DNA from 4 places in the Erwinia sp. genome. Region 4 is predicted to be linked to each of the others. Evidence: predicted binding sites of a transcription regulator. Region 4 holds the regulator's gene; each other region holds the start of a gene.

Evidence for each region. The regulator Fur, encoded in region 4, represses iron uptake genes when iron is present. The targets are predictions, from matches to a motif close to ATAATAATGAGAACNACTATCAA.
Region 1: ftnA (non-heme ferritin) is a predicted target of Fur. The motif match lies at 1,524-1,546, and genes of this name have one in related genera.
Region 2: RTK32_RS03690 (TonB-dependent siderophore receptor) is a predicted target of Fur. The motif match lies at 899-921, and genes of this name have one in related genera.
Region 3: RTK32_RS19885 (Nramp family divalent metal transporter) is a predicted target of Fur. The motif match lies at 1,312-1,334, and genes of this name have one in related genera.

The regions. Positions count from the first base shown of each region.
Region 1 is NZ_DALZCD010000003.1:36,068-38,273, forward strand. It holds gene RTK32_RS00660 (SRPBCC family protein) at 1-311, shown strand, start outside; gene RTK32_RS00665 (GNAT family N-acetyltransferase) at 327-818, shown strand; gene ftnA (non-heme ferritin) at 865-1,371, opposite strand; gene RTK32_RS00675 (helix-turn-helix transcriptional regulator) at 1,887-2,135, shown strand; gene RTK32_RS00680 (methyl-accepting chemotaxis protein) at 2,153-2,206, opposite strand, start outside.
Region 2 is NZ_DALZCD010000027.1:9,358-11,563, reverse strand. It holds gene RTK32_RS03690 (TonB-dependent siderophore receptor) at 1-823, opposite strand, end outside; gene treA (alpha,alpha-trehalase TreA) at 1,037-2,206, opposite strand, start outside.
Region 3 is NZ_DALZCD010000346.1:917-3,122, forward strand. It holds gene RTK32_RS19880 (NupC/NupG family nucleoside CNT transporter) at 1-1,008, opposite strand, end outside; gene RTK32_RS19885 (Nramp family divalent metal transporter) at 1,372-2,206, shown strand, end outside.
Region 4 is NZ_DALZCD010000180.1:4,085-6,290, forward strand. It holds gene fldA (flavodoxin FldA) at 1-503, shown strand, start outside; gene fur (ferric iron uptake transcriptional regulator) at 852-1,295, shown strand; gene RTK32_RS14500 (beta-N-acetylhexosaminidase) at 1,357-2,206, opposite strand, start outside.

The DNA.
Region 1 (2,206 bases), on a different contig from region 4:
ATGGCGCGATGGAAAGCAAGGTTGGCGTGGTCAGAAAACTCACGCTGCCCGACGGTACAGTACGGGAGCGTCTGGTAAAACTGGATAAAGCCCATTGGGAGCTGCACTACGCGATCCTGGACGGCATTATGCCGGTCACGGATTACGTAGCGGTGGTGAAGCTGACGCCGAAAAACGACGGCACTACGCTGGCGGAATGGTGGGCGGATTTCAAGGTCAATGCGGGGCATGATGAGCAGGAAGTGGCGAAGAGCGTTAGCGAAGGCGTATTTGCGACCTGTCTGCAAAACATCGCGCAACAGGCGGGCTGAAAAAGGTCTTTTACCATGAATACCTCCTTTATCGTGCAGCGCTTTCATTCTCGTTACCAGGCAGGCGTCAACCATCTGATCCTGCCTATCCAGAATCATGAGTTCGGTATCCCGATTTCGGTAGAGCAGCAGCCAGACCTTAACGATATCCCGAATTTTTATCAGCAGGGCGCGGGCGAGTTTTGGGTGGCAACAGCTGATGATGCCGTGGTGGGCTGTATCGCGCTGAAGGATATCGGCGAGGGGCAAGCCGCGTTGCGAAAGATGTTTGTGGCAGAAGGTTGGCGAGGCAAGGATCGGGGAGTCGCCAACAGCCTGCTGCAAACGCTGCTTGCGCACGCTCGCGGGCAGCAGCTTCAGGCTATCTGGCTGGGCACCACCGCAAAATTCCTGGCAGCGCACCGTTTTTACGAGAAAAACGGCTTTAGCGAAGTGGCCGAAGCCGCGTTACCTGCCGCTTTTCCCGTCATGAAAGTGGATACGAAGTTCTATCATCTGACGCTGTAACAGAAAAGAAGAGCACCTGCGGGGCGACGGCGATCGCCCCTTAACCTCAGGCCTGCTCGTCTGAGGTGCTCATCTGCATGAGATCTTTATCGACAAAGAACAGCCCTTTACCGCTGGTGCCGACCAGCGCCAGCTTATCCAGTACGGATTTAAACAGCTTCTCTTCTTCGTGCTGCTCGGCCACGTACCATTGCAGGAAGTTGAAGGTGGAGTAGTCCTGAGAAGTCATCGCCGCATGGGCCAGTTCATTAATTTTTGCGGTGATCAGCTGTTCGTGCTCGTAAGCCTGTTCCAGCACGTTGTTCAGTGAATCAAAGGTCACCGGTGGCGCTGCAATACTGCCCAGAACCGGCATGGCACCGGTATCGCTCAGGTAGTTAAACAGGCGTTGCATATGCTGCATCTCTTCGCGGGAGTGCTCGCGCAGAAAGGCGGCGGCGCCCTCAAACCCTTTATCGGCGCACCAGGCGCTCATCTGTAAATAGAGATTAGCGGAAAAAAATTCCAGATTTAACTGATCGTTCAGGCGAGCGGTCATTTCGGCAGTCAGCATAGCGGCTCCAGAGATTGGCAGGCAAAGTCATTTATTTGCCGCATTATGCACGGGAAATGCGGAAATAAAAACCGGATAAAAAGATATTTATATTTTTAGCGCACAAAAAGGAGGAGTGATAATTATTATCATCTTTTTCGCTGGCGGCATGTACTGTAATGGTTCTGATAACTATTCCTGTTAGCTATTCACGAGAGGATGCGCGGCATTTTACTGGTATAAATAAGCCATCCTCATTACTGGTCTACCTAATGATTTGCATGGTTTTTTTATTATATAAATCGCTGCATTTAGAGGAATAAATATTTAAAAACGCGCCTTTTCGCTGTATAACAGAGAAAGAATAAATGCCGTTGTAGGTAAAGAATATAATATTGGCGTTTCCGCGCCGTATTGCAGCGACTGAGGTTTTTCTCCCTGAAAGGGATATCAACCGCGGTAACGGTGTGAGAAGAGAGATGAGACGATAAGCGGGCTGGCCGCCAATAACGTTGGGTTCACAGAAAGGAGGCATGATGGAGCTAAAGGACTGGCATACCGCAGACATTATCGCTGCGTTAAAAAAGAGAGGGACGAATTTATCGGCACTTTCCCGGCAGGCGGGACTGGCGTCCTCGACGCTGGCTAATGCATTGCGCCGTCCCTGGCCAAAAGGCGAGCGGCTGATTGCTGAAGCGCTGGACATTGCGCCTGAGAAAATATGGCCGACGCGCTATCGACATCCGGGTCGGCCACATAAGTATCATCATCAGAACGGGCGGTGAGACTCAGCGCCGCCTGTTTAAAACGTTTCCCAGTTTCCTTCACCGGTCGCTGGCTGCATTTTTTTCGGAGC
Region 2 (2,206 bases), on a different contig from region 4:
TGCGCCCGTTGTGTTCGGTAATACTGCCGTCGCCAGGCACGGCACCATGATAGCCGCCCGAAGGGTCTTTTTGCAGATAGGCGCGTAGCAGCAAAGAGGTGTCTTCATCGGGCTGCCACAGCAGGGAAGGGGAAAGGGCATATTTCTCTTCGCGCGTGTGATCATATTGCGTATCGCTGTGGCGGCTAAGGCCGGTCAGCCGGAACGCCCACTGTTCGTTAATCGCATCGGTATAGTCGAAGGCGGTGCCGGTGCTGTTATGGTTGCCTGCCGAGGCGCGGAAGTGACCCTCCTGACGGAACTGCGGGCGCTTCGAGCTTTCCATCACCAGCCCACCGGGCACCGTTTGACCATAAAGCGCCGATGACGGGCCTTTAATCACATCGATACGTTCCAGAAACCAGGGATCAACCTGCAAAATGTTATAGCTACCGGGGTCGCTCATCAGCCGCAGGCCGTCGAGGAAGATATTATCCACGTCGCCGCCGTGGAAGCCGCGCAGCGAGACGGTATCGTAACGGCTGGCCGCGCCGGCAAAGTTAGTAAAAGCTCCGGCGGTATAGCTTAACGCCTGGTTAACATCGGTAGCCCCCTGATCCTCCATCTGTTGACGGGTAATAACCGAAACGGACTGGGCGGTCAGCGCCAGCGGTCGGTCGGTTTTCATCGCGCCCTGACTGGTGGTGGCGTTATACCCGACGGTAGGCGTGGTGGCCGTTTCCGCAGGGGCAGAGGTCACCACCAGCGTATCGGTGGCACAGAGAGCAACAGGTGAGACAAACAATGTAGTACAGAACAGCAGGCGTTTTTGAGCGAAAACCATGCTTCTTCCCTTTCGAAGATCGGACAAAGAGCGCCACCGGCCAGTGACTGGCGGCAAAATGTAAAGATTATGGTAATCTTAATGATAATTATTATCTTTACAATAGTTTCCTACAATCCGTGATAATTCTGATAAAACGCGCAGGGGGAGTAAGAAGGTGAGAGCAAAGTAGGGAAGGAAAATCAGGCGATCCGCGATCGCCTGAAAAAAGGCTTACTGGCCTTTAGTGATATCACCGACGTTGTTACATACCACGCCTTTCGGACAGTAGAGATCCATTAACTTCAGCGTAACGCCATTGGTCCAGCCAAAACCGTCCTGCAGCGGATATTCGCCGCCGCCGCCGCCGCCCAGGTTACTGCCCTCCACCACATACTTTTCGACCAGCTTGTGCTGTTTGTCATAGGTGGTTTGCACGTTTTTCAAAAAACGTATCCCAATATCTTTTGCCAGCGTCTGCTTGCCATAGTTGTTCAGTCCCTGTACCGCCGCCCACTGCAATGGCGCCCAGCCGTTCGGGGCATCCCACTGCTGGCCGTTATTGACGTTGGTGGTAACAAGCCCGCCTTCCTTAACCAGCTGCGCCTGCACCGCCGTCGCCGTCCGGTTAGCCTGATCCGCCGTTGCCGCCTTGAACCAGAGCGGGAACAGCGTGGCCGCTGTCAGCTGTGGACGGACGTTAGCCGCTTTCCAGTCGTAGTCGACGTACCAGCCCTGCTTTTCATCCCAAAAATAACGATTAATCGCCTGCTGGCGCTGTTCGGCTCGCTGTGCAAACTGCTCGCTGACGTCGGCATGACCGGCTTCTTTATTGGCGCGGGCCAGCGTTTGTTCCAGATGGAATATCAGCGAGTTCAGATCGACGGGTAAAATCGCGGTTGTTTTAATTGAGGTAATATCATTGGGATTAGCGAACCAGCGTGAACTAAAGTCCCAGCCGGAAGCCGCACCTGAGCGCAGATCGCGATAAACTTCACCTTTATCCCGTCCTTTAGCTTTTCCGGCTGTCTCAACATCGGCCATATAAGACTCGGTACGGGGCACGTCACGAGCATCCCAATAGCGGTTAAGCAGCGTGCCGTCTTTCAACTTAACCAGCCGCTTGCTGGCTTCGCCCGCTTTAATTTTGTCTGCGTCACGCATCCAGTAGTCATATTCTTTTTGCAGCTCCGGGAGATACTGGCGGTAAACACTGTCGCCTTTATGCGTCGCCAGCAGATCCACCATCAGGCTGAAAAAGGGCGGCTGGGAGCGGCTGAGATAGTAGCTACGGTTACCGTTAGGGATATGACCGTAGTTATCCAACAGCGAGGCAAAGTTATCCACCATATCCTGCACGCGATCCCAGTGGCCGCTCTCGGCCAGGCCAAGCATGGTGAAGTA
Region 3 (2,206 bases), on a different contig from region 4:
GATACCTTCACCGCGTGGCGACAGGGTTCCGGCAATTTTTTGCAGATCGATCATCGCCACGAACTCGTTGGAAACCAGCTTGGTTGCCATGATACTGCCCACCTGCAGTGCTTCGTTAGCGGGCACGCCCATCACCCAGGCAAAGGGATAGAATACGTAGCCCAGCACGCCCTGGAAGCTGATGCCAAAAATCGTATCGAACAGCGTATTGATGGCGGAAATCAGCGCAATAAAGCCAATCAGCATGGCGGCAACAATGACCGCTACTTTGAAACCGGCAAGAATGTATTCGCCCAGCATTTCAAAGAAGCTCTGCCCCTGATGCAGATCGTTCAGCTTGAGATCCTGTTCGTTTTCAACGCGGTATGGGTTGATCAAAGACAGCACGATAAAGGTACTGAACATATTCAGGATCAGCGCAGCGACCACATATTTCGGCTGGAGCATGGTCATATAGGCGCCGACGATGGACATGGATACGGTCGACATCGCGGTAGCGGCCATGGTGTACATGCGGCGCTGTGACATTTTGCCCAGGATATCTTTATAGGCGATAAAGTTTTCTGACTGTCCCAAAATCAGCGAGCTTACCGCGTTAAAAGATTCCAGCTTGCCCATACCGTTCACTTTTGACAGCACGGTACCGATCGCCCGGATAACCACAGGCAGGATACGAAAATGCTGCAGGATACCAATAAGAGCAGAAATAAAGACGATAGGGCAAAGGACGTTAAGCCAAAAGAACGCCAGGCCTTTATCGTTCATCCCGCCAAAGACAAAGCTGGTGCCCTGAGCGGCAAAGCCCAACAGCTTGTCGAAGAAGCCGGCGAAGCCTTTCACAAAACCTAAGCCGATCTCAGAGTTCAGGAAGAACCAGGCCAGTAAAACCTCGATCACCAGCAGCTGAATAACAAAACGTACGCGAATATTTTTGCGATCGCTGCTGACCAGGATGGCCAGCAGCGTTACCACTACCAGCGCCAAAGCAAAATGCAGAATGCGGGACATGAGTGCTCCAAATTTGAAGGCTGTTATATTTCGCTGCACATTCTATGTAACAAGTTGCAGAAAAACGAGACTAAAGCCTCAATATAACAAATTCATATCGGCTTAATTTTGCATTCTGCTTTCCGGTCACAGACTGATACTGTTTAAAAAGCCACCCGCTAACTTGTAGGGGAATACTTTTTAACCTAAAGTAAGTTTATCGATTACAAATCGCAAACAAGAAACGCTGCCTGTGGGTATAGCAAAGGCTATACTTTTTAGCGTAGGCTATCACAGCGATAGGGTTAATCAGCATAAATGAGGTTGATAATCATTATCATTTAAATGACACTCTCTTCCTCAGGTGTATTAAGGGGTAAAACGATGCTTGAAGGCCGCACCGCGGAACAGACGGTCCGTAGTTCCCGTAAAATCAAATTTGCGCTGATGGGACCCGCTTTTATTGCGGCGATTGGCTATATTGACCCCGGCAATTTTGCGACCAATATTCAGGCTGGCGCTTCCTATGGCTACAAGCTGCTGTGGGTGGTGGTCTGGGCCAATATCATGGCGATGGTTATTCAGCTAATGTCCGCCAAGCTCGGTATCGCGACCGGCAAAAATCTAGCAGAGCACATCCGCGATCGCTTTCCGCGTCCGGCCGTCTGGTTCTATTGGGTTCAGGCAGAAATTATTGCCATGGCCACCGACCTTGCCGAGTTTATCGGCGCGGCTATCGGCTTTAAGCTGCTCTTTGGCGTCAGCCTGCTGCAGGGCGCGGTGCTGACGGGCGTGGTGACGTTTCTGATCCTGATGCTGCAAAGCCGGGGACAAAAACCGCTGGAAATGGTCATCGGCGGCCTGCTGCTGTTTGTGGCCGCGGCCTACGTGATCGAGCTGTTTTTCTCGCAGCCGAAAGTTACCGATTTGCTGCAGGGCCTGGCCGTACCGTCGCTGCCAACCGCTGATGCGGTGCTGCTGGCAGCGGGCGTGCTGGGCGCGACCATTATGCCGCACGTGATTTATCTGCACTCTTCATTAACGCAAAGCCCTGACGGTGGGAGTCGGGCGGAACGCTACTCTTCGACCAAGCTGGATGTGGCCGTCGCGATGACCATTGCCGGTTTTGTGAATCTGGCCATGATGGCAACGGCGGCAGCGGCTTTTCACTTCAGCGGCCATACCGGTATCGCGGATCTCGATCAGGCCTATCTGACGC
Region 4 (2,206 bases):
GCGATACGGGCAATACGGAAAACATTGCAAAAATGATCCAGAAGCAGCTCGGTAACGAGGTGGCTGAAGTTCATGATATCGCTAAAAGCAGCAAAGAAGACCTTGAAGCCTTTGATATTTTGCTGCTGGGCATCCCGACCTGGTACTACGGCGAAGCGCAGTGTGACTGGGATGATTTCTTCCCTACCCTGGAAGAGATCGACTTCAACGGCAAGCTGGTTGCGCTGTTCGGCTGTGGCGATCAGGAAGACTACTCAGAATATTTCTGTGACGCGATGGGTACTATCCGCGACATTATTGAACCTAACGGCGCGGTCATCGTGGGTCACTGGCCGACCGAAGGCTATGATTTTGAAGCGTCGAAAGGCCTGGCGGATGATAACCACTTCCTGGGCCTGGCCATCGACGAAGATCGTCAGCCAGAACTGACCAACGAACGTGTGGAAAAATGGGTCAGGCAGATCTCGGATGAACTGCAGCTTCAGGATATTCTCGAAGCCTGATAACGTTGGCCTGGTGGGCAATCCCCCACCGGGCCAACGCTTTTTCCTATAGAAGTAATAGATACATATTTGTAACTTTTACCGTCAAAACGGTACAATAGCCTTGCTCCGCCTCCGCTTCTGCGGCGCCGTCAATCAGGCAGAGCGAACTGACAACCCAGCGTATATGGGTGCTTGCTTTTCCGGACGTAACGACTTCTTATCCTTACATCCCCTGATGGTTTTGCATCTCCGCTGTGGTTTCTTCAAGGCATCGGTTCTATAATGAGACGCTCAGCTTTTGCGTCGACCGATGCTCACGGCTTTTCAGCCACTTAGTGACCAGCAAAGTAACAGGACAATATCCGCATGACTGACAATAATACCGCATTAAAGAAGGCCGGCCTGAAAGTCACGCTTCCTCGACTGAAAATTCTGGAAGTGCTTCAGGAACCCGCGTGCCATCATGTCAGTGCGGAAGACTTGTATAAACGCCTGATCGACATGGGCGAAGAGATTGGCCTGGCAACCGTTTACCGCGTGCTGAACCAGTTTGACGATGCAGGGATCGTTACCCGCCATAATTTCGAAGGCGGCAAATCCGTTTTTGAACTTACCCAGCAGCAGCATCACGATCATCTGATCTGTCTGGACTGCGGTAAGGTAATCGAATTTAGCGACGAGTCTATTGAGTCCCGCCAGCGTGATATCGCTACCAAACACGGTATCAAGCTCAGCAACCACAGCCTCTATCTTTACGGCCACTGTGCTACCGGCGACTGTCGTGAAGATGAGACGCTGCACGATAAGTAACGCGTTGCAGTAAAAAAACCGGTGATCGCTCACCGGTTTTTTTTTGCCTGTCGTGTGGTTATTATAGGGTTTCTACACGACTGAAACGCTTGCCGTCGCTGCTGACGGCGCGAATGAATACCTTGCCGGAAACCGTTGGGCGAGCGTCATCGCGGTAGCGTTGCCAGCTGTTGCCACCGTCAAGCGAGTACTCAATAGTCACGCCCGGCAGAGCGATATTGGCCTGCAGCTTGCCTGCGGTAATTTTCGCGCCCGGCTGCGGCAAGCGATAGTGGATGCCGGCTTTATCCATTTTTGCCAGCTCGCGCTGTCCCAGCAGATTGGCATAGCGCTGCCAGTCCTTGTTGAGCGCTACGCGATCAACGTGCTGTGTTTCGCCACCTTTGTATTCGCGTCCGGCCTGATAAGCCTGCTCCCAGCCTGCTCGATGCCAGCCACGCTCCGCAACGGCCAGGACTCGAGGGAAAATCATCCCTTCCATCTGCTCATCGGTCCGTACAGTTTCGCTCCAGAGCTGAGCGGAAATACCGTAGGCTCCCGGCCATGGCTTGTCGGATTTAGCGTCGAAGAAATTGCCGTCACGATCCACCGATGTCTCCGCATTCTGTGGCAGATTATCCGGCGCAAAGCTGAACATTTTGCGCTCGTCGTTGAAGCGGGTCCCCCAGTAATAGCCCCTTTCCAATGGATTGACCTCGTACGGGAAATCCATATAGAGATAATCCGGATTGGAAACGATCACCTCATAGCCTTTGTTGGCCCAGTCATTAATGCTGTCAAAGCCGCCCCAGAAAAGCGTGTCCCAGAAATTGACGCCGATGCGTTTGGTGGCAAAGTCCCGGGCGCCTTTCGCTTTTTTCAGGCCATCCTGCCATGCCTGCATCCTTTCAATACCGTGCGCGTTCACCCGC